Regions from separate parts of the Pseudomonas sp. Emmai genome, predicted to be linked through region 2. Evidence: predicted binding sites of a transcription regulator. Region 2 holds the regulator's gene; each other region holds the start of a gene.
The links. The regulator sigma-54, encoded in region 2, starts transcription at its own class of promoters, with help from an activator protein. The targets are predictions, from matches to a motif close to ANTGGCATNNANNTTGCTNT.
Positions count from the first base shown of each region.

Region 1: a site for sigma-54 is predicted at 2,933-2,952, ahead of ACY4LX_RS10540 (circularly permuted type 2 ATP-grasp protein). Genes of this name have one in related genera too.
Region 3: a site for sigma-54 is predicted at 3,532-3,551, ahead of glnA (glutamate--ammonia ligase). Genes of this name have one in related genera too.
Region 4: a site for sigma-54 is predicted at 3,546-3,565, ahead of flgB (flagellar basal body rod protein FlgB). Genes of this name have one in related genera too.

Region 1 is NZ_CM143685.1:2,305,821-2,311,371, reverse strand. It holds gene ACY4LX_RS10550 (transglutaminase family protein) at 1-532, opposite strand, end outside; gene ACY4LX_RS10545 (alpha-E domain-containing protein) at 529-1,479, opposite strand; gene ACY4LX_RS10540 (circularly permuted type 2 ATP-grasp protein) at 1,492-2,901, opposite strand; gene ACY4LX_RS10535 (ribonuclease E inhibitor RraB) at 3,298-3,639, opposite strand; gene ACY4LX_RS10530 (hypothetical protein) at 3,854-4,087, opposite strand; gene speE (polyamine aminopropyltransferase) at 4,340-5,215, opposite strand; gene ACY4LX_RS10520 (PLDc N-terminal domain-containing protein) at 5,463-5,551, opposite strand, start outside.
Region 2 is NZ_CM143685.1:1,339,900-1,345,450, forward strand. It holds gene ACY4LX_RS05845 (HPr family phosphocarrier protein) at 1-69, opposite strand, end outside; gene rapZ (RNase adapter RapZ) at 85-942, opposite strand; gene ptsN (PTS IIA-like nitrogen regulatory protein PtsN) at 945-1,409, opposite strand; gene hpf (ribosome hibernation-promoting factor, HPF/YfiA family) at 1,422-1,730, opposite strand; gene ACY4LX_RS05865 (RNA polymerase factor sigma-54) at 1,804-3,297, opposite strand; gene lptB (LPS export ABC transporter ATP-binding protein) at 3,482-4,207, opposite strand; gene lptA (lipopolysaccharide transport periplasmic protein LptA) at 4,207-4,755, opposite strand; gene lptC (LPS export ABC transporter periplasmic protein LptC) at 4,742-5,314, opposite strand; gene ACY4LX_RS05885 (KdsC family phosphatase) at 5,328-5,551, opposite strand, start outside.
Region 3 is NZ_CM143685.1:674,560-680,110, reverse strand. It holds gene typA (translational GTPase TypA) at 1-1,723, opposite strand, end outside; gene thiI (tRNA uracil 4-sulfurtransferase ThiI) at 1,863-3,317, opposite strand; gene glnA (glutamate--ammonia ligase) at 3,648-5,054, shown strand; gene ACY4LX_RS03030 (DUF4124 domain-containing protein) at 5,346-5,551, shown strand, end outside.
Region 4 is NZ_CM143685.1:5,570,793-5,576,343, forward strand. It holds gene ACY4LX_RS25565 (ribonucleoside-diphosphate reductase subunit alpha) at 1-241, shown strand, start outside; gene flgE (flagellar hook protein FlgE) at 533-1,873, opposite strand; gene flgD (flagellar hook assembly protein FlgD) at 1,905-2,633, opposite strand; gene flgC (flagellar basal body rod protein FlgC) at 2,649-3,092, opposite strand; gene flgB (flagellar basal body rod protein FlgB) at 3,096-3,503, opposite strand; gene cheR (protein-glutamate O-methyltransferase CheR) at 3,851-4,678, opposite strand; gene ACY4LX_RS25595 (chemotaxis protein CheV) at 4,725-5,551, opposite strand, start outside.

The sequences.
Region 1 (5,551 bases), 970 kb from region 2:
GAATCCCCAGGCTGCGGGCGCAGGCGAGGAACGCGTGGGTGTGATCCTGGCAGACACCGGAGCGCCCGGCGAAGGCTTTGGCCGCCGTGGTGTCGACTTCGGTGGAACCGGGCGTGTAGGTCATGTACTGGTTAAGGCTTTGCATCAAGTCGATCAGCGCCGTACGGTCCCGGCGTTTTTTGCATTCCTTTTCCGCGAACCCGCGCAGGGCTTCATCGGCTTCGGTCAGCCGGGTGAAGCGCAGGAACGGCAGCGCCGACTGGCTCTCGTGCTCGGCTTCGCGCAGTTCGTCGATATCCACCTGGCCACGGGCGCCAATGATGATCGCCTCGTGGGGTTCGTCCATGGTCAGCACGTGCAGGATGTTGCCGAACGGATCGAGTTGCGCGCGCACCGGGCGCGGCAGGTCGAGCTGCCAACTGAGCACGTGCTGGCGCTCGCTGTCGTGAGGGGTCAGCCGTAAATACTGGATGCTCGCCCGCACCTGATCTTCGTAGTGATAGGTGGTCTCGTGGCTAATGGAAAGTCTCATGCAGCCTCCAGGTAGGAACTGTGAATGGCGTTGCCCAACTGGCGCACCAGCGGGATGAACTCGGTCAACCAGGCGTGCAGGCCCTCGTCGAGAATTTCGGAGATGCCGGTGTAGCGCAGGCGCGCGTCCATTTCCGCCGCCAGGCGTTGCGCGGGACGGCCGTTGGCCCCCGGCAACTGGGCGAGGATCTGGTCGATTTCTTCGGTGCAGGCACGCAGTGAACGCGGCACGTCGGCGCGCAGCAGCAACAGCTCGGCGACATGCCGGGCGCCCGGCGCATCGCGGTAGATCTCGGTGTAGGCCTCGAACGAGGACAAGGCCCGCAGCAACGCACTCCACTGGTAATAGGCGTGAGCCGTACCGTCGCTGACCGCTTCGGCCTGATCGCCGGCCATTTCGTAGCGCGCGTCGAGCAGGCGCAGCGTGTTGTCGGCCCGCTCGATAAAGGTGCCTAGACGAATGAAGCGAAACGCATCGTTACGCATGATGGTGCCGTAGGACGCGCCGCGAAACAGGTGGGAGCGTTCCTTGATCCACTCGCAAAACCGGCTCATGCCATAGCGACTCAAGCCCTGTTCCGCGATCCCGCGAATTTCCAGCCAGGTGGCGTTGATGTTTTCCCACATGTCGGCGGTGATTCGCCCACGCACCGCGTGGGCACTGGCCCGCGCCGAACCGAGGCAGCTGTAGATGCTCGCCGGGTTGGCCGCGTCCAGGGCGAAGAAATGCAGCAGCCGTTCGGCGTGCAGCTCGCCGTGGCGCTCCAGGTAATCGTCCAGGGTGCCGGTGATCAGCAGCGGCATGGCGAGTTCATGCAGGCCATCGCCACGACCGTCCTGCGGCATCAGCGACAGCGAATAACTGATGTCGAGCATCCGTGCGAGGTTTTCCGCCCGCTCCAGGTAACGCGACATCCAATACAAATCCGAGGCAGTTCTACTTAACATGGCAGGCTTCCTTCAATCCTCGACCACCCAGGTGTCCTTGGTGCCGCCGCCCTGGGAGGAATTCACCACCAGGGAGCCTTCACGCAAAGCAACACGGGTCAAACCACCGGGCACAACCCGGGTTTCGCGGCCAGACAATACAAACGGACGCAGGTCGATGTGGCGTGGCGCGATGCCGTTTTCGACAAAGGTCGGACAGGTCGACAGCGACAAGGTCGGTTGCGCAATGTACGCGTGGGGCTTGGCTTTGATCCGTGCGCGGAACGACTCGATTTCCGCCGCCGTCGCCGCCGGCCCCACCAGCATTCCGTAACCACCGGAGCCCTGAGTTTCCTTGACCACCAGGTCGGGGAGATTGGCCAGGACGTGGGACAGCTCCGAGGGATTGCGGCACTGGAAGGTCGGCACGTTTTTCAGGATTGGCTCTTCATCCAGATAGAAACGAATCATGTCGGTCACGAACGGGTACACCGACTTATCGTCCGCGACCCCGGTGCCGATGGCATTCGCCAGCACGACGTTGCCGGAGCGATAGGACGACAACAGCCCCGGCACACCGAGCATCGAATCCGGGTTGAACGCCAGCGGATCGAGGAACGCGTCGTCGAGGCGCCGGTAAATCACGTCGACCGCTTTCGGCCCGTCCGTGGTGCGCATGAACACCTTGTCATCGCGCACAAACAGGTCCGCGCCTTCCACCAGTTCCACGCCCATCTCTCGCGCCAGAAAGGCGTGCTCGAAAAACGCGCTGTTGAAACGGCCCGGCGTCAGCACCACCACGCTCGGGTTATCGATCGGGCTGGAGCTTTTCAGGGTGTCGAGCAACAGGTTCGGGTAGTGGTCGATGGGCGCGATGCGTTGCGCCGCGAACAACTCGGGGAACAGGCGCATCATCATCTTGCGGTCTTCGAGCATGTAGCTCACGCCGCTCGGGGTACGCAGGTTGTCTTCGAGCACGTAGTACGTGCCGTCGCCGTCGCGCACCAGATCGACGCCGGAAATGTGGGAATAGATGTCCCGGTGTAAATCCAGGCCTTGCATCGCCAACTGGTATTGCTCGTTGGCCAGCACCTGCTCGGCCGGGATGATGCCGGCCTTGATGATGCGCTGCTCGTGATAGAGGTCGGCGAGGAACATGTTCAACGCCTTGACCCGCTGGATGCAGCCCCGTTCGACGATCCGCCATTCACTGGCGGGGATGCTGCGGGGGATGGTGTCGAAGGGAATCAGGCGCTCTGTCCCCTGCTCATCCCCATAGAGCGTGAAGGTTATGCCGGCGCGATGAAACAACAGATCGGCCTCGCGTCGCCGTTGTGCCAAAAGCTCGTCAGGCGTTTCGGCCAGCCAACGGGCAAACTCCCGGTAATGCGGGCGGACCAGGCCGCCGGCATCGTACATCTCATCAAAATAGGTGCGGATCATGCCGTACTCCTTGTCACCCGGACATCTAGGCATCGCAAGGCCCGTGCCATCGGCATAAACGCTTAGATTTCAATCAGTTGGATAATCGCCCCAAAAGCACCGCACCAATGCTGTGCGGCAAACGCCCCAACCTGATCGCCCCCGCTTCATTGCGAAGCAATGTTGTCGCCTATCACCAGCATAGTCAGAGTTGATTTCACTGCCCGGGGGATGGTGCGGATAATCCGCGCAATCGTTGCAAAACCTCTCGAACTTCCCTTTGGCCGCCTGTTCAGGCGGTTTTTTTTGCCCAGGATTCTTGTTTCAGCGTTTTGCCAACAGGGTTTCAGGCAACCACAAACGAAAACGGCCAACCCGAAGGTCAGCCGTTAGTGAATGTTGTCGCTGTTCATAGTGTTATGCGAGTAGCCCTCGTACCTCCTGCTTGACGCCCCATCCTTCGATGATGCCGCCCAAAGGTTCAACCACCGCCTCGAAGTCCTGCTCAAAGTCGCCGATACCGTCATAGGTGGCGTACATCACTTTGCTCAGTTCCAGGTGCCATGCGCCGTCGTCGCGCACGCTGATCTGGGCATTCAAGGATTCACCACAAAAATGACCTGCCGCCCTGCGTGCCCGCTCCTCGTCCGGGAAAATCGCGTAGAACTCGATGGGATGGAATCGTGAAAAGTCGAAACCGCCTTCCTTCATGCGGCGCAGTACGCTGGTGCTGATGTCTTCTTGATAGGCTGTGCTCATGAAACGTCCTCCTAAAACCCTATGGATAGACTTTCCGTACACCCGACGCCCGCAACCGAATGGTGAAGGCGATACGGCAACCAGGTTGCCGCCGGGATTTAAGCATGTAGCTGACAAGACCAGACCTTAGCGATCCGTTCGCTGATCTCGCTTGCAGAGTAGCCCCAAGTCGGAGCCGCTGCCAAGGCCTGGTTGAGAATGAGACAGGTGAGGTTCAGACAGGAGTGATGCCGAGGATTTGAATGCTGTTCTGGGTCTTGAGACTTTTGACGCTGGCGTCGCTGGTTCGCCCTTCCAGATCGTTCAGATCCAGTTCGGCAGCCACAGGAAGGAGTCGGGCCTTGATGAGTTTGGCCGCGTGCTCGTTATCCGGGCACTCGTCGCACTCAAAGACTTCGTCGAGCGTTTCGCCGTGATCATCCACGAAAGTGATTTTCCACTTTTGCATCAGTGCCTCCTCGATCAAACCCGCAAATGGGCTTACAACTATCTGGACTTTTGGGCGGACTGATCGTTCAAACGGATTGGATGCTGACTCATGAAAAAACAAAAACCCCTGTAGGAGCGAAGCTTGCTCGCGAAAGCGGTGTATCAGTCAATACACATGTCGACTGATGCACCGCTTTCGCTAGCAAGCTTCGCTCCTACAGGGGTTACGCGTTATCCAGGGGTTACGCGTTGTTCAGGGATTGTGGATAACTTAGTCGTTGCTTGGCTTGTTGATCGCGTTCAGCACGTATTGCGGCATGGCGAACGCACCGATGTGGATTTCCGGGTTGTAGTAGCGGGTGATGATGCCGCTGCCGGCGAAGCGCTGTTGCAGGGTTTCGCGGGACAACTTGCGATACGCGGTGTTGGTCGCGCCCCAGGCGAAGGTCATGGCGCCGCCGATGTAGGTCGGCACGGCCGCCTGGTAGAAATGCCAATCCGGGAACAGGCTGCGCAGGCGCCCGGCAGTGGTTTGCACTTCGCCCAGCTGCATGAACGGCGTGCCGTTCTGGGTCACCAGGATGCCGCCTTCGTTCAGGCAGCGGTGGCAGGCCTGGTAGAAGTTTTCCGAGAACAGCACTTCGCCCGGCCCGATCGGGTCGGTGGAGTCGGAGATGATGACGTCGAATTTCTCGGTGGTGGTCGCAACGAAACGCATGCCGTCATCGATCACCAGGTTCAGCCGTGGGTCGTCGTACGCGCCTTTGGAGTGGTTTGGCAGGAACTCCTTGCACATGTCGACCACGGTGCCGTCGATCTCGACCATGGTGATGTGCTCGACGCTGCCGTGCTTGGCCACTTCACGCAGCATGCCGCCGTCGCCACCGCCGATGATCAGCACGCGCTTGGCGGAGCCATGGGCGAGGATCGGCACGTGGGTGAGCATTTCGTGGTAGATGAATTCGTCGGCTTCGGTGGTCTGGATCACACCGTCCAGCGCCATGACCCGGCCCATGCGCGGGTTTTCGAAGATCACCAGGTGTTGGTGTTCGGTGCGCACTTCGTGCAGCAGTTTTTCCATGCGAAAACGCTGGCCGTAGCCTTCGTAGAGGGTTTCCAGGTATTCGCTGGTCTTGGTGGTGGTCATGGGAAGTGCTCCGATGAATGCGGCGGCAACGGACGGTTACCCGCCCATGATGGCCAATCGAGAGGCTCGATTGCCCGGCAAAGGGGCGCATTCTACGTTGCGGAACATGACAGGTCGAACGTCACGTGATGACGAACCGCGATCCTGTAGGAGCGAGGCTTGCCCGCGAAGGCGTCGTGTCAGTCGATATCAATGTTGAATGACACGACGCCTTCGCGGGCAAGCCTCGCGCCTACAGAGGGTGGTGTCAGATACGGACATTCCCCCGTGGCCCGGCGATGGCCCAGATGATCAGGCCCAGTACCGGCAGCAGCAGGATCAGCAGCACCCAGATGA
Region 2 (5,551 bases):
AACGAATTTCGCAGAAGCGCGGGCATGCAGGCCCAGCTTGTTGATGATTTCAATTTCCAGAGCAGGCATCGCGTAGTGAATCCTTTAGCTGAGGTCGCGGTGGCGAACCTGGACATTCTTCAGGGATTGTTGCAGGGCCTGGCCCAGACGTTCGGTCAGGTACACGGAGCGGTGATGACCGCCGGTACAGCCAATGGCAATGGTGACGTAGGCGCGGTTGCTGGCGGCGAAACGGGGTAGCCACTTGAACAAGTAGTTGTAGATGTCCTGGAACATCTCCTCGACGTCCGGCTGTGCCGCCAGATAGTCGGCCACCGGTTGATCGAGCCCGGACTGCGCTCGCAGTTCCGGCTTCCAATAAGGATTGGGCAGGCAGCGCACGTCGAACACCACGTCGGCGTCCACTGGCATGCCACGCTTGAACCCGAAAGACTCCACCAGGAACGCAGTGCCGGGCTCCGGCTGGTTCAGCAGGCGCAACTTGATGGTGTCGCGCAACTGGTACAGGTTCAGGTTGGTGGTATTGATCTTGAGGTCGGCGAGGTCCGCAATCGGCCCGAGCAGTTGGGACTCGTCGTTGATCGCCTCGGCCAGTGAACGGTTGGCGTTGCTCAGCGGGTGCCGGCGGCGGGTTTCCGAGAAACGTTTGAGCAGGGTTTCTTCATCGGCATCCAGATACAACACATCGCACTGGATATGCCGGCTGCGCACTTCTTCGAGCAGTTCGGGAAAGCGCGACAGATGGCTGGGCAGGTTGCGGGCGTCGATGGACACGGCGACCAGCGGCTGTGCCAGTTCGGTATGAATCAGGGCGCGTTCGGCCAGTTCCGGCAGCAGGCCGGCGGGCAGGTTGTCGATGCAGTAGTAGCCGTTGTCCTCAAGGACATTGAGCGCCGTACTTTTACCTGAGCCGGAGCGGCCACTGACGATGATCAAGCGCATGATTAGTGACCGTTTTGCTCGCTCAGGACGACCTGATACAAGGCTTCGTTGCTCGGGGCACTGCGCAGTTTCTCGCGGACTTCCTTGCGGTCAAGCATGCTGGCGATCTGGCGCAGCAACTCCAGGTGCGCATCGGTGGCGGCTTCCGGGACCAGCAGTACAAACAGCAGGTCCACCGGGGCGCCGTCGATGGCGTCGAAATCGATAGGTGCGTCAAGGTGCATCAGGGCGCTGATGGGCGAGGTACAGCCCTTCAGGCGACAGTGGGGGATAGCGATGCCGTTGCCAAAACCGGTGGAACCGAGTTTTTCACGGGCAATCAGAGCCTCGAAGACATCTTGCATCTCCAGATCCGGCACTTCCCGGGCGATCAGGTTGGCAATTTGCTCGAGGGCTTTCTTTTTACTGCCGCCCGGCACGTTCACGAGGGAACGGCCGGGGGTCAGGATGTTTTCAAGTCGGATCATGGGTTGGGGATGTTAACGACCGGTCGCGCCCTGGAGGAGGCTCTGGGTCTTTTCCTTATGCTTTTTGAGTTGTTTATCCAGCTTGTCGGTCAATGCGTCGATCGCCGCGTACATATCGGTATGTTCCGCGTTGGCGACTACTTCATTGCCGGGAATATGCAGGGTGGCTTCGATTTTCTGCTTCAGCTTCTCGACCGTCATCGTGACCTGCACGTTGGTGATCTTGTCGAAATGCCGCTCTAATCGTTCGAGCTTTTCGCCGATGTAGGCGCGCAGGGGTTCGGTCACTTCCAGTTGGTGTCCACTGATGTTGACTTGCATACAGCTTCTCCTTCGTTGCCAGTGCATAAAGCGGCAGATCAGATGATCTACCACTGGAACGCTGTGCTGTGGCTTACATCAACCGCTTGCGTTCGCTCGAAGGCGCGATTCCCAGGGATTCGCGGTACTTGGCGACGGTGCGGCGAGCCACCTGAATGCCTTGTGCCTCCAGTAAACCAGCGATCTTGCTGTCACTCAACGGCTTTTTCTGATTTTCCGCGGCAACCAGTTTTTTGATGATCGCGCGGATCGCTGTGGACGAGCATTCACCGCCTTCGGAGGTGCTGACATGGCTGGAGAAAAAGTATTTCAGCTCATATATGCCCCGTGGGGTATGCATGAACTTTTGGGTGGTCACCCGTGAAATCGTCGACTCGTGCATGCCCACCGCTTCGGCGATGTCATGCAGGACCAGCGGTTTCATGGCTTCGTCGCCGTACTCCAGGAAGCCGCGCTGGTGCTCGACGATCTGGGTGGCCACTTTCATCAGGGTTTCGTTGCGGCTTTGCAGGCTCTTGATGAACCAGCGGGCTTCCTGCAACTGGTTGCGCATGAAGGTGTTGTCGGCGCTGGTGTCGGCGCGGCGTACGAAACCGGCGTACTGAGCGTTGACCCGCAGCCGCGGCACCGATTCCTGGTTCAGCTCCACCAGCCAGCGCTCGTTGTCCTTGCGCACGATCACGTCGGGCACGACGTATTCGGCTTCGCTGGACTCGATCTGCGATCCTGGGCGCGGGTTCAGGCTCTGGACCAGTTCGATCACCTGGCGCAGTTCATCTTCCTTGAGCTTCATGCGGCGCATCAACTGGCTGTAGTCGCGGCTGCCGAGCAGGTCGATGTAATCGCTGACCAGGCGCTTGGCCTCGGCCAGCCAAGGGGTCTTGGCGGACAGCTGGCGCAATTGCAGCAGCAGGCATTCGCCCAGGTTGCGCGCGCCGATGCCAGCCGGTTCGAATTGCTGGATGCGGTGCAGGACGGCTTCGATTTCGTCCAGTTCGATGTCCAGTTCCGGATCGAAAGCTTCGAGGATTTCCTCGAGGGTTTCGTCCAGGTAACCCTGATTGTTGATGCAATCGATCAGGGTCACGGCAATCAGGCGATCGGTGTCGGACATCGGCGCCAGGTTCAGTTGCCAGAGCAGGTGGCTTTGCAGGCTTTCGCCGACCGATGTGCGAGTGGTGAAATCCCATTCGTCGTCATCGTTGCTGGGCAGGCTGCTGGCGCTGGTCTGGTAGACGTCTTCCCACGCGGTGTCGACGGGCAGTTCGTTGGGAATGCGCTCGTTCCAGTCACCTTCCTCGAGGTTGTCCACCGTCGGGGCGGTTTCCTGGTAGGAGGGTTCTGAAACATCGGCATTGGGTTGCTGTTCGGCTTTGTCGGCCAAGGGATCGGCGTTATCGAAGTCGTCGCCTTCTTCCTGGCGTTCGAGCATCGGATTGGACTCCAGGGCCTCCTGGATTTCCTGTTGCAGGTCCAGGGTCGACAATTGGAGCAGGCGGATGGCCTGTTGCAGCTGAGGTGTCATCGTCAGCTGCTGGCCCATTCTCAAGACTAGCGATGGTTTCATGGCAGGGGCTTAACACCTTATTCGCCGGCGCGCATGCGCCATCCACTACAGGGCGCCGGAGCGCCAAACTTAAGCAAATTATATGCCCGAAACTGCATCGTTTGCCTAGAGCGCTGTAACAATAAAAACTTATTGATTTTTTATCGAGACAAGCGCTCGGACAATCAGCCAGACACCTCAGTGCTTAAAGGCGGAACTCATGACCCAGATACACTTCCTTGACCAGTTCGTTGGCCAGGATGGTGGCGGAGTCACCTTCGGCGATCAGTTGGCCATCGTTGACGATGTAGGCGGTTTCGCAGATATCCAGGGTTTCACGGACGTTGTGGTCGGTGATCAGCACGCCAATGCCCTTGGCCTTGAGGTGATGGATGATCTGTTTGATGTCGCCCACCGAAATCGGGTCCACGCCGGCGAAAGGTTCGTCGAGCAGGATGAATTTCGGGTTGGTGGCCAAAGCCCGGGCAATTTCCACCCGGCGGCGTTCACCTCCGGACAGGCTCATGCCGAGGTTGTCACGGATGTGGCTGATGTGGAATTCCTGCAGCAGGCTTTCCAGCTCCTTGCGACGACCCGCCTTGTCGAGTTCCTTGCGGGTCTCGAGGATGGCCATGATGTTGTCGGCTACCGACAGCTTGCGGAAGATCGACGCTTCTTGCGGAAGATAGCCGATACCGGCCTTCGCACGACCGTGCATCGGCTGGTGGCTGACGTCCAGGTCGTCGATCAGTACGCGACCCTGATCGGCCTGCACCAGGCCGACGATCATGTAGAAGCACGTGGTCTTGCCGGCGCCGTTCGGGCCCAGCAGGCCGACGATCTGACCGCTGTCGATGGACAGGCTGACGTCGCGCACGACCTGGCGGCTCTTGTAGCTCTTGGCCAGATGCTGAGCTTTCAGAGTTGCCATTACTGGGCCTTTTTCTCGTCGGTTTTCGGCTTCGGCTGGATCACCATGTCGATGCGCGGACGCGCCTCGGTGACCTTGCTGCCCGTGGCACGGCCGGCGCTCGCCAGTTTCTTGACCGTGTCGTAGACGATTTTCTCGCCCTGGGTGGTGTTGTTGTCCTTGTCGACGACTTTGGCCTTGTCGATCAGTACAACGCGGTTTTGCGCGGCATGGTACTGGATGGTCACGCCCCAGCCCTGAACAGGCTTGGTGTCACCAGCGGTCTGCAGTTGCTCGAAGTAAGCAAGATTGCCCACCGAGGTCACCACATCGATGTCGCCGGTCGGGGTGCGGGTGATGGTCACGGTATTGCCTTTGACCTTCATCGAACCCTGGGTAATGATCACGTCACCTTTATAGGTGGCAACGCCATTCTTGTCGTCCAGTTGGGCATCGTCGGCCTGAATACGGATAGGCTGCTCTTGATCGTTCGGCAGAGCCCAGGCGCTCACGCTTCCCAGTGCTGCGCCCAGACTGAGCAAAATAGGGAGGGTTTTAACGAGCCTCATACTGTCCTCTTACGTTCGATAGCAGATGTATTCTGCTTTCTTTCAAATACGCTTTCATTCCGTTGCCAGTCGACACACCACCAGCGCCGTCGATTCTAACGGGTTGATCGGTCTGCGCATATTGCTGCTGCGGGAACACGGTCATCCGGGTGCTGGTAACGATCAAATTACGGTTCTTTTCATCGGTGCGTGCAATACGCACCGAATCGATCAGTTCTACCTGGGTGCCGTCCGCGTTCACTTCACCGCGCAAACTGGTGACGTGCCATGGAAAATCGGTGCCGCGGTACATGTTCAGGTCCGGATTGGTCAGCAACGACACGTCGGTCGCCTTGAGGTGCTCGACCTTGTCGGACGTCAAGTCGTACTGCAGGCCACCGTCGGGCAGGTACTGCACGCTGTGGGCGTTAATGGCGTAATAGTCGATTGCACTTTCATCGACCGCGACGACCGGCTTGTCAAGGAAGCGTTCCGGGCTGATGTTCCAGTAGCCGACCGCCGCAAATATCGCAGCGATACAACCGAACAGCATAAATCTGCGAAACTTTTTGCTCAAAATAAACATAAATGGCTCACAGGTACGCGGCGTTGGCCGCATCGAGGCGGCCCTGGGCGCGCAGGATCAATTCGCAGAATTCGCGGGCGGCACCTTCGCCGCCACGGGCCAGGGTGATGCCGTGGGCGTGTTCGCGCACGAAGCTGGCGGCATTGGCCACCGCCATGCCCAGGCCGACGCGACGAATCACCGGCAGGTCTGGCAGGTCGTCACCGAGGTAGGCAACCTGTTCATAGCTTA
Region 3 (5,551 bases), 670 kb from region 2:
CTTCTTGAACGAATTCCAGCGCTTGTTCCAGGGTGAAACGGATAGGCGGAACCAGAGCGATGGTTTCGTCTTTACCCGAGGCACGCATGTTGTCGAGCTTCTTGCCTTTGGTTGGGTTGACGCCCAGGTCGTTGTCGCGGCTGTTGATGCCGACGATTTGACCTTCGTACACGTCTTCGCCGTGACCCAGGAACAGTTTGCCGCGAGCTTGCAGGGTTTCCAGCGAGTAAGTCAGCGCCTTACCGGTAGCCACCGAAACCAGCACGCCGTTCTGACGGCCGGACATGTCGCCGGACTTCATCACGTCGTAACGGTCGAAGATCGAGGTCAGGATGCCTGCACCGGAGGTCAGGGTCAGGAACTCGTTACGGAAACCGATCAAGCCACGAGCCGGGATGTTGTACTCAAGGCGCACACGGCCCTTGCCATCCGGAACCATGTTGGTCAGGTCGCCTTTACGGATACCGATCTGTTCCATGATCGAACCTTGCGATTCTTCTGGCAGGTCGATGGTCACGTTTTCGTACGGTTCGTGCTTAACGCCGTCAACCATACGGATGATCACTTCCGGACGACCAACACCCATTTCGAAGCCTTCGCGACGCATGGTTTCGATCAGTACCGAGAGGTGCAGCTCACCACGGCCGGAGACTTTGAACTTGTCGGCGGTGTCGCCTTCTTCAACGCGCAGGGCAACGTTGTAGAGCAGTTCTTTGTCCAGACGCTCTTTGATGTTACGGCTGGTGACGAACTTGCCTTCACGGCCGCAGAACGGCGAGTCGTTAACCTGGAAGGTCATCGAAACGGTTGGTTCGTCAACGGTCAGCGGCTTCATCGCTTCAACGTTCAGTGGGTCGCACAAAGTGTCGGAGATGAACAGCGAATCGAAGCCGCTGATGCAGACGATGTCGCCGGCAGCTGCTTCGTCAACGTCGACACGGTGCAGACCGTGGTGACCCATCAGCTTCAGGATACGGCCGTTACGGCGCTTGCCGTCGGCATCGATCGCCACAACCTGGGTGTTCGGCTTGACGCGACCACGAGCGATACGGCCAACGCCGATGATGCCCAGGAAGCTGTTGTAGTCCAGTGCCGAGATTTGCATCTGGAACGGACCGTCACGGTCAACTTTCGGTGCTGGTACGTTGTCGACGATCGACTGGTACAGCGGAGTCATGTCTTCAGCCATGTCGGTGTGTTCCAGACCGGCAATGCCGTTCAGGGCCGAGGCGTAGACGACTTTGAAGTCCAGCTGTTCTTCGGTAGCACCGAGGTTGTCGAACAGGTCGAAGATCTGGTCCAGAACCCAGTCCGGACGCGCGCCTGGACGGTCGACCTTGTTGATCACCACGATTGGACGCAGGCCGGCTTCGAAAGCCTTCTTGGTCACGAAACGGGTTTGCGGCATAGGGCCGTCTTGAGCGTCAACCAGCAGCAGAACGGAGTCAACCATCGACATTACGCGTTCAACTTCGCCGCCGAAGTCGGCGTGGCCCGGGGTGTCCACGATGTTGATGTGGTAGCCGTTCCAGTTGATGGCGGTGTTTTTCGCCAGAATGGTAATACCGCGCTCTTTCTCCTGGTCGTTGGAGTCCATCACGCGCTCGTCGTTGAGCTCGTTGCGCTCCAGGGTGCCGGATTGACGCAAGAGTTTGTCTACCAGGGTGGTTTTACCATGGTCAACGTGAGCAATGATGGCGATGTTGCGTAGATTTTCGATCACTTGTGTATCTCGATCAGAGGATTCGGTGTGCTGACAAGTCTTGGCAGCGATTAACAGTAGAGTCCGGCAAAGCCGTTACAGCTTGACGGCGGCGTCGGGGGGCCGGTGACGCAGGCCACAGGCAAACAGCCCCGGGCACTTAGCTCGGTCGATAAACGCGCACATTGGCATGCCCCTCACTGAGCAAATGGTGGGCATGCAGGCGACTCATCACGCCTTTGTCGCAATACAGCAGGTACTGGCGAGTAGGGTCCAGTTCCTTGAAACGAGCGTTCAATGCATAAAACGGCATCGTCTGTACCTCAATGCCAGCCAGTTCCAGCGGCTCGTCTTCAGCGGCATCCGGGTGACGGATGTCGATGATGATCTGGCCCGCCAGAGCTTCGCTGACTTCTTCGATCTGCAAGTCCTGGCCCAATTCGTCGATCACGCGATCGATCGGCACCAGTTTGGCGTTTTCGAGCGCACGCTCGAGGACCGCCATGTCGAACTGTTGTTCTTCGTACTCCACGCGGTTGCGCTTGGCGTGGGTCTTGGGGTTCACCGAGATGACCCCGCAGTATTCGGGCATGTGCTTGGCGAAGTCGGCGGTGCCGATTTCGTTGGCCAGGTCGATGATGTCCTGCTTGTGACTGGCGATCAGCGGTCGCAAGACCAGCTTCTCGGTCACACAGTCGATCAGGGACAGGTTCGGCAACGTCTGGCTCGAAACCTGGGAGATCGCCTCACCGGTGACCAGCGCATCGATATCGAGCCGATCGGCAATCTTCGATGCAGCGCGCAACATCATACGCTTCAAAACTACGCCCATATGACTGTTATCGACTTTCCCGAGAATTTCTCCCAGTACTTCCTCGAACGGCACACTGACAAATAACACGCGTTGGGAGCTGCCGTACTTCTTCCAGATGAAGTGCGCGACTTCCATGACGCCCAGTTCATGGGCCCTGCCGCCCAGGTTAAAGAAGCAGAAATGGCTCATCAGGCCACGGCGCATGATCTGGTAGGCGGCGACTGTCGAGTCAAAGCCGCCGGACATCAGTACAAGCGTCTGTTCCAGCGCTCCCAGCGGATAACCGCCGATGCTGTTGTGCTGGCTGTGGATCACATACAACCGTTGGTCGCGAATTTCGATGCGAACTTCGATTTCCGGCTCTTTCAGGGAAATCCCGGCGGCGCCGCACTGACGACGCAGCTGGCTGCCGACGTATTTCTCCACGTCCATGGACGTGAAGGTGTGGTGCCCGCCGCGCTTGCAGCGCACCGAAAAGATCTTCCCGGCCAGGGCATCGCCGTAGTGCGCTTTGCACTTGGCGACGATGTCGTCGAAGTCACCCAGCGGGTATTCGTCGACCTGCAGGAAATGCGCGATGCCCGGCATGCAGCTCAGGCGCTCGGTCATCTCCTTCAGGGCCCGGGGCTCAGTGACGCGGGTTTCCAGCTCGAGGTTGTCCCACACACCGTTCACCACCACAGCCGGGTCCAGATCGCGGAGCACGGCACGGATGTTCTTGGCCAACTGGCGGATGAAACGCATCCGTACCGGGCGGCTCTTGATGGTGATCTCGGGAAAGACTTTTACGATTAGTTTCATGAAAACAGCGCGCGCTGGGCCAGCCGAAAAAGGGGGGCGCGGATTATAGCGGAAATTGCTCAAGGTTTAACCAGTTAATATGCAGAAGGTTTCGCGCGCACCAAAACGGGTCATTTGTGGAAATAGACGCTACATTACAGGGCGCTTATTTCAGCTTTGCGACGCTTTGCACCTCTATAAGCGTGAAATTGGGGCAAAAAACCCATGGTGGGGCACTGGCATGCAATTTGCTCCCTTGTGAGGCAGGTTGCCTTGGCAGAGTATTCGCGCCGGCATCACCCACATTCTAAGGGCATCCACTACTAAGCCCGAAGCCACCCGGAGGACACTATGTCGAAGTCGGTTCAACTCATCAAAGATCATGACGTCAAGTGGATTGATCTGCGCTTCACGGACACCAAAGGCACTCAGCACCACGTGACCATGCCGGCTCGCGATGCGCTGGATGAAGCTTTCTTCGAAGAAGGCAAAATGTTCGACGGTTCCTCCATCGCTGGCTGGAAAGGCATCGAAGCCTCCGACATGATCCTGCTGCCGGACGACAGCACTGCCGTTCTCGACCCGTTCACCGAAGACCCAACGCTGATCATCGTTTGCGACGTCATCGAGCCTTCGACCATGCAAGGCTACGATCGCGACCCACGTGCGATCGCCAAGCGTGCCGAGGAATACCTGAAGTCGACCGGTATCGGCGACACCGTATTCGTAGGTCCAGAGCCTGAGTTCTTCATCTTCGACCAGGTGAAGTTCAAGTCCGACATCTCCGGCTCGATGTTCAAAATCTTCTCCGAACAGGGTTCGTGGATGTCCGACCAGGACATCGAAGGCGGTAACCACGGCCACCGTCCAGGTATCAAAGGCGGCTACTTCCCGGTGCCTCCGTTCGACCACGACCACGAAATCCGTACCTCCATGTGCAACGCCATGGAAGAAATGGGCCTGGTCATCGAAGTTCACCACCACGAAGTGGCGACTGCCGGCCAGAACGAAATCGGTGTGAAGTTCAACACCCTGGTCGCCAAGGCTGACGAAGTTCAGACCCTCAAGTACTGCGTGCACAACGTAGCTGTGGCTTACGGCCGCACCGCGACCTTCATGCCTAAGCCTCTGTACGGCGATAACGGTTCGGGTATGCACGTTCACCTGTCCATCGCCAAAGATGGCAAGAACACCTTCGCTGGCGAAGGCTATGCCGGCCTGTCCGACACCGCCCTGTACTTCATCGGCGGCATCATCAAGCACGGTAAGGCCCTGAACGGCTTCACTAACCCGTCGACCAACTCCTACAAGCGTCTGGTCCCAGGTTTCGAAGCTCCGGTAATGCTGGCCTACTCGGCGCGCAACCGTTCCGCTTCGATCCGTATTCCTTACGTGTCCAGCCCTCGCGCTCGCCGTATCGAAGCCCGCTTCCCGGATCCGGCAGCCAACCCATACCTGGGCTTCGCTGCACTGTTGATGGCTGGCCTGGACGGCATCCAGAACAAGATCCACCCTGGCGACGCAGCTGACAAAAACCTGTACGACCTGCCGCCTGAAGAGGCGAAAGAGATCCCACAAGTTTGCGGCAGCCTGAAAGAAGCCCTGGAAGAGCTGGACAAGGGTCGCGCGTTCCTGACCAAAGGCGGCGTATTCTCCGACGACTTCATCGACGCTTACATCGCTCTGAAAAGCGAAGAAGAAATCAAGGTCCGCACCTTCGTACACCCACTGGAATATGAGCTGTACTACAGCTGCTGATCCGGTAGCGCTGCGCTACGCGGCGTGACAAAAAGAGGCCTCCTTCGGGAGGCCTTTTTTGTGGGCGCTCGTTTACCTGATCGCCCTGTTGGTGATCGTCCCCACGCTCCGCGTGGGAATGCAGCCCGTGACGCTCCGCGTCACTGGACGCGGAGCGTCCCTTGAGGCATTCCCACGCAGAGCATGGGAACGATCAATCCTGCTTTTCCATTCCAAAATGTTTACAACTTGGGTCTATCGCCAGCCCTGACCTATGCTGCAACCCAACGCCTTCGCTTCCGGTCGATTTTTATGGGTCGTGGTTTTCTCCTGATGCTGCTGTTGATCGCCCTGCCCGCCGCAGCGCAGATCTATAAGTACACCGACGCCAACGGCAACACCGCCTACAGCAATCAACCGCCCGATGGCGTCAAAGCGCAGCCGGTGGAGTTGCCGCCGCTCAACAGCGTCGCGCCCTCGGCGCCGCCCGCCGCTCCCGTCGAGCCCAACAGCCGTGA
Region 4 (5,551 bases), 2.9 Mb from region 2:
GGGCAAGAAGCTGGACGTGACCTACCGCATGGCCTGGTACCGTGGTCTGAAAACCACTTACTACCTCCGTGCCCTGGCCGCGACCAGCACCGAGAAGTCGACCATCAACACCGGCAAGCTGAACGCTGTTTCCAGCGGCGGCAACCACGGTGAAGATTCGGTCCTGGCCGCTCCGGCCGGTCCTGCTCCAGTGCCGAAGGCTTGCGCCATCGACGAGCCGGATTGCGAAGCTTGCCAATAAGCTGAGCCGGTAGGCGCTGCAAGGCGCCTTACCTGAAACCCCCGATCAGTCCTCTGGATTGTCGGGGGTTTTCTTTTGTCTGGCGCAAAGGGTTGTCTGGTCTGACGCCTTCGCGGGCAAGCCTCGCTCCTACAGGCTCTACGTCGTCCACGTGATCGACACAAAACCTGTAGGAGCGAGGCTGCCCGCGAAGAGGCCTGCCCGATCACCACAGAATCCGCGCCCGGACAAAAACCCCGGGCATAAAAAAACCCCTCTTGCGAGGGGTTCTTTATGCCGCGCGTTCCAGCATCAGGTCATCTGAATGATGGTCTGCATGATGGTGCTCTGGGTGGAGATGGTCTTGGCGTTCGCCTGGTAGTTGCTTTGCGCCTTGATCAGGTTGACCAGTTCGTTGGTCAGGTTGACGTTGGACTCTTCCAGGGAGTTGGACTGGATCGAGCCCAGGGTGCCGGTTTCCGGAGCGTCGTAGCCCGGGATACCCGAGGCGAAGGTCTCTTTCCAGCTGGTGCCGCCGACCGCCTGCAAGCCTTGTTCGTTGGTGAAGCTGGCCAGCGCAACCTGGCCGATGGCCTTGTTCTGGTTGTTGCTGAAGTTGGCGAACAAGGTGCCGGTGCCGTCGATGGTCAGGTTGGTGATCTGGCCGGTAGCGTAACCATCCTGGGTCGGAATCGTGCGCGAGGTGTCCGCGTTGTACTGGGTGGTCTTGCCCATGGAAATGGTAATGCCAGCCGGGTTGGCACCGGCGCCGTTGGCCGTCCAGGTGCCGTTGGTCACGGTGCCTGGCACCCAGCCTGTCATTTTCAGGTCACTGCTGATAGTCGGGAGCGTAGCCGGCGGGACCGGCGGCGTGCTCACCTGCAGCAAATTGCCATTGGTGTCGAATGTCAGCGTCGAGGCGATCGGCGGGGTAGCAGGGTCGGTTGGATCACTGCCCGTCGCATCCGGGTTACGACCGTCCACCAGGGTGTAGACCTTCCAGGTATTGGCACCGGTTTTCACCACGTACTGATCCATCGGGTGCATGTTGCCCTGACTGTCATAGATCGGGGTGGTGAACTGCTTGGTGAAAGATGCCGATTTGGTCGGGTCGAATGGAACCCCCGTGGCCGCTGTGTTATCGACCGGCAAGGACGTCGAGTTCAAGTTAATCGACGAAGTCACCACCGTCGTGGTCTTCGGTGCCAGGTTCGAGGTGTCGAGTTTCAGGTCAGTCAACACGCCGTTAATGATCTTGCCGTTGGCATCCACGCCATAGCCTTGCAGGCGGGACGTCTGGTCGCTGTTGGTGATGAAACCGTCCTTGTCGACCTTGAACGTACCGTTACGGGTGTACGACAACGAACCGCTATTGCTCAGGGTGAAGAAACCCGAGCCGTTGATGCCCATGTCCAGCACGTTGCCCGTGTTGTTGACGTCACCCTGGGTGAACTGCTGGGAAACGTTGGACAGGCGCACGCCGCTGCCAACCACCTTGGTGCCGCTGCCGAGCTTGGTCGCCGAGTAGACGTCTTCAAACTCTGCGCGAGAGGATTTGAAACCGGTGGTCGCCACGTTGGCGATGTTGTTACCGGTCACATCCAGTTGTTTGTTGGCTGCATAGAGACCGCTAAGGCCGATATTGAAAGACATATTCCACTCCTTTGTGCCGTGTTAGTCGGCTCTATATACCAATGGTTTGAACTTTGGACAGGGCAACCGGGCCCAGGCCTGCGAGGTTGAGCATCAGCTCGCCGCCCGTCTGGCTGAGGGTCACACTGTTGACGGTCGCCGGCAGGTACACCGCCAGGTCCGTCGCCTTGCCGTCGATCGGCGTACTGGCCTTGATGGTGTAGGCGCCGACCGGAACGGCAGTGCCGCTCGAATCCTTGCCATCCCATGTGAAGCTGGAGTTGCCGACGGCTCGGGAGCCCAGGTCGATGGTTCTGACGGTCTTGCCGTCTTTGTCGGCAATGGTCACGGTGCCGCTGGCGATCGACGAGGTCAGGTTCACCGAGCCGTTGACAGGCTTGGTCGGATCATCGATCTGGATATTGTTGGTCTGCACGATCACGGAACGGCCCACCAGGGAGGAAGCCTGCAATGCCTGCGAAGAGTTGTAGTTGCCGGCAATCGAGCTGACCGTGTCGTTCAGCGTGGTGATGCCTTCCAGGCTGCTGAACTGCGCCAACTGCGCCACGAACGCACTGTTGTCCTGCGGATCCAGCGGGTTCTGGTTTTTGAGTTGGGTCACCAGCAATTGCAGGAACGCATCTTTGCCCAGCGTCTGGCTACCGGTGGCGCTGTTGGTCGCCGAAGCAATGCCGCCCGCCGTGGAGTTGCTGGTCTTGACCGACGAGTTCGCCAGAATGTCGTTAATGCTCAGGCCGCTGGTGGAATCGGTAACACTCATCTGAGTCGCCCCTTATCACTGACCGAGGGTCAGGACCTTCTGCATCATGGTTTTGGCGGTGTTCATCATTTCGGCATTGGTCTGGAACGAACGGCTCGCGGAAATCATGTCGGCCATTTCTTCGACGACGTTGACGTTCGGGTAGTAGACGTAGCCCTTGGCGTCGGCAGCCGGATGGTTCGGCTCGTAGCGCGCGTCAAGGTTGCTCTGGTCTTCGACCACGCCCAGCACTTGCACGCCTTGGCCGGCGGCGTCCTGGTTCTGGAACAGCGAATCGCTGCCGCCGCTCTGGCCGCCCTGGAACATGGTGGCGAACACCGGGTGACGGGCGCGGTAGGTCTGGTCGATGCTCGACGAGACGGTTTCGGCGTTGGCGATGTTCGAAGCGACGGTGTTCAGACGAGTCGTCTGGGCACTCATGCCGCTACCGGCGATGTTGAAAACACTGGCGAGGGACATGACTTACTCTCCACGCAGGGCTGAAACCAGCCCTTTGAATTTGCTGTTGAGCAGGGTGAAGCTGGCCTGGAAGCCGACCGCGTTTTCCGCGTAGTTCGACTGTTCCAGTTGCGCGTCCACGGTGTTCTGGTCGATCGACGGTTGCATCGGCGTGCGATACAACAGCGACTCGTCGCCATTGCCCAGGCCTTGCGCTTCGATATGACGGCTGTTGGTCATGTTCAAGGCGAAAGAACCGCTCTTGGTTTTCTCGTTCTGTGCGGCAAGCACTTTGGAGAAGTCCAGATCCCGAGCCTTGTAGTTCGGGGTGTCGGCGTTAGCGATGTTGTTGGCCAGGACTTCAGCACGCTGGGCGCGGAAGCCCAGGGCTTGTTCGTGGATACCGAGCGCTTTATCGAAGCTGATGCTCATGTCGGGAAACCTTCGGGTGACCTGATTTTTCGTAACTTGAACATAGCAAGCGGCGTGCCAATTCAAAAAACCCCGTAAACCGGGGCTTTGCGGGCATCGGCAAAGCGGCAATGCCAGAAAAGCGGCAACGGGTTTCCGCCGCCTGCCGCTTTTCTGCCGCTTTCCCACGGCCAACACCGATTCAATTGCAGGAGCGAGGCTTGCCCGCGAAAGCGTTGGGTCAGTCAATGATGATGCTGTCTGGCACATCGCCTTCACGGGCAAGCCTCGCTCCTACGTCATGCAAAAGCAGCACGCATAAAAAAGGAGCCCCTGAGGGCTCCGTTTTTATGCGCGCTGCTTTTGCATCACTTCGCCTGGTAAATGATCCCCGGGCTGCACTGGACCATCTGGTAATGATCCGGCAAACCGTTCAACGCTTCAGAAGCGCCAAGAAACAGATAACCGCCCGGCTTCAACGTGCTGTGGATGCGCAACAGGATGTCCTTCTTCACCTCGGCGGAAAAGTAGATCAGCACGTTGCGGCAGAACACGATGTCGAACTTGCCCAGGGCCGCGTAGCTGTCCAGCAGGTTGAACGAGCGAAACTCCACCCGGCTCTTGATCGGCGCCTTGATCGCCCAGCGGCCCGGCCCTTTCGGGTCGAAGAAACGCTGCAGGCGTTCGGGCGACAGACCGCGGCCGATCGCCAGGCTGTCGTACTCGCCGGTCTTGCAGTTGGTCAACATGGTGCCGGACAAATCGGTGGCAACGATCTGCGCCCCCATCTTCAACTGGCCCATGTTGGTCCGCTCGAACTCGTCGATCGACATCGACAGCGAATACGGTTCCTGACCCGACGAACACGCCGCCGACCAGATCCGCAGGCGTTGGCCGGGAGCCGCCTTGATGGCTTCGGGCAGCACCTTGTTCTTCAAGACTTCAAACGGATAGGTGTCACGAAACCACAGGGTCTCGTTGGTCGTCATGGCATCCACCACCATTTCGCGCAAACCACTGCGCGGCTGGGTCTGGATGCGCTGGACCAGCTCACCCAGGGATTTGATGCCCTGCTGTTCCATCAGTTTGTTGAGACGGCTCGAAACCAGGTACTGCTTGTTTTCACCGAGCAAAATGCCACAGGCTTTCTCCAGGAAGACCCGGAACTGTTCGAAATCCAAATTACCTGTAGACAAAGATACCGCCTCTTAAATCGTGTTGACCGCCAGGGGCAGAAGGCCCCTAGCTGATATCTGCTGCTTTGATCCGGTCGACTACCCGGGATGCCAGGTCATCAGGACGGAATTTGGCAAGGAAGTCATCAGCACCGACTTTCTTGACCATCGCCTGATTGAACACACCCGACAACGAAGTATGCAGGATGATATGAAGCTTTTGCATGCGAGGGTCGCTGCGGATCTCGGCCGTCAGGGTGTACCCGTCCATCTCCGGCATCTCGATGTCGGAAATCATCATCAGGAACTCTTCTTCCGGCTTCTTGCCCTCATCGACCAGCTTGCGCAGGTAATCCAGCGCCTGTCGACCGTCGTTCAACGCCACCACTTCGACGCCGACCGTTTGCAGGCAACGCGAGACCTGCTTGCGCGCCACCGACGAGTCATCGACCGTCAACACCCGCAAGGACAACGCCTTGTGCTGGGTTTCGACATCGACCACACCCACCGAGATCGCTTCCGGTGTCGGCGCCACTTCCGCCAGGATCTTCTCGACGTCGATGATTTCGACTAACTGATTGTCGACCCGAGTCACAGCCGTGAGGTAATGATCGCGTCCAGTGCCCTTGGGTGGCGGATGAATCTCCTCCCAGTTCATGTTGACGATGCGCTCTACCGAACGGACCAGGAAACCCTGGGTCTTGGTGTTGTACTCCGTGATGATCACGAAGGGATTGCTTTGGTCGAGCAACCGACCGGAACCAGTGGCCATCGCCAGGTCCAGGATCGGAATGGTCGCCCCACGAATATTTGCCACACCGCACACGACGGGACTGGACTTGGGCATCAAGGTCAGTTTGGGGCATTGCAGCACCTCACGAACCTTGAACACGT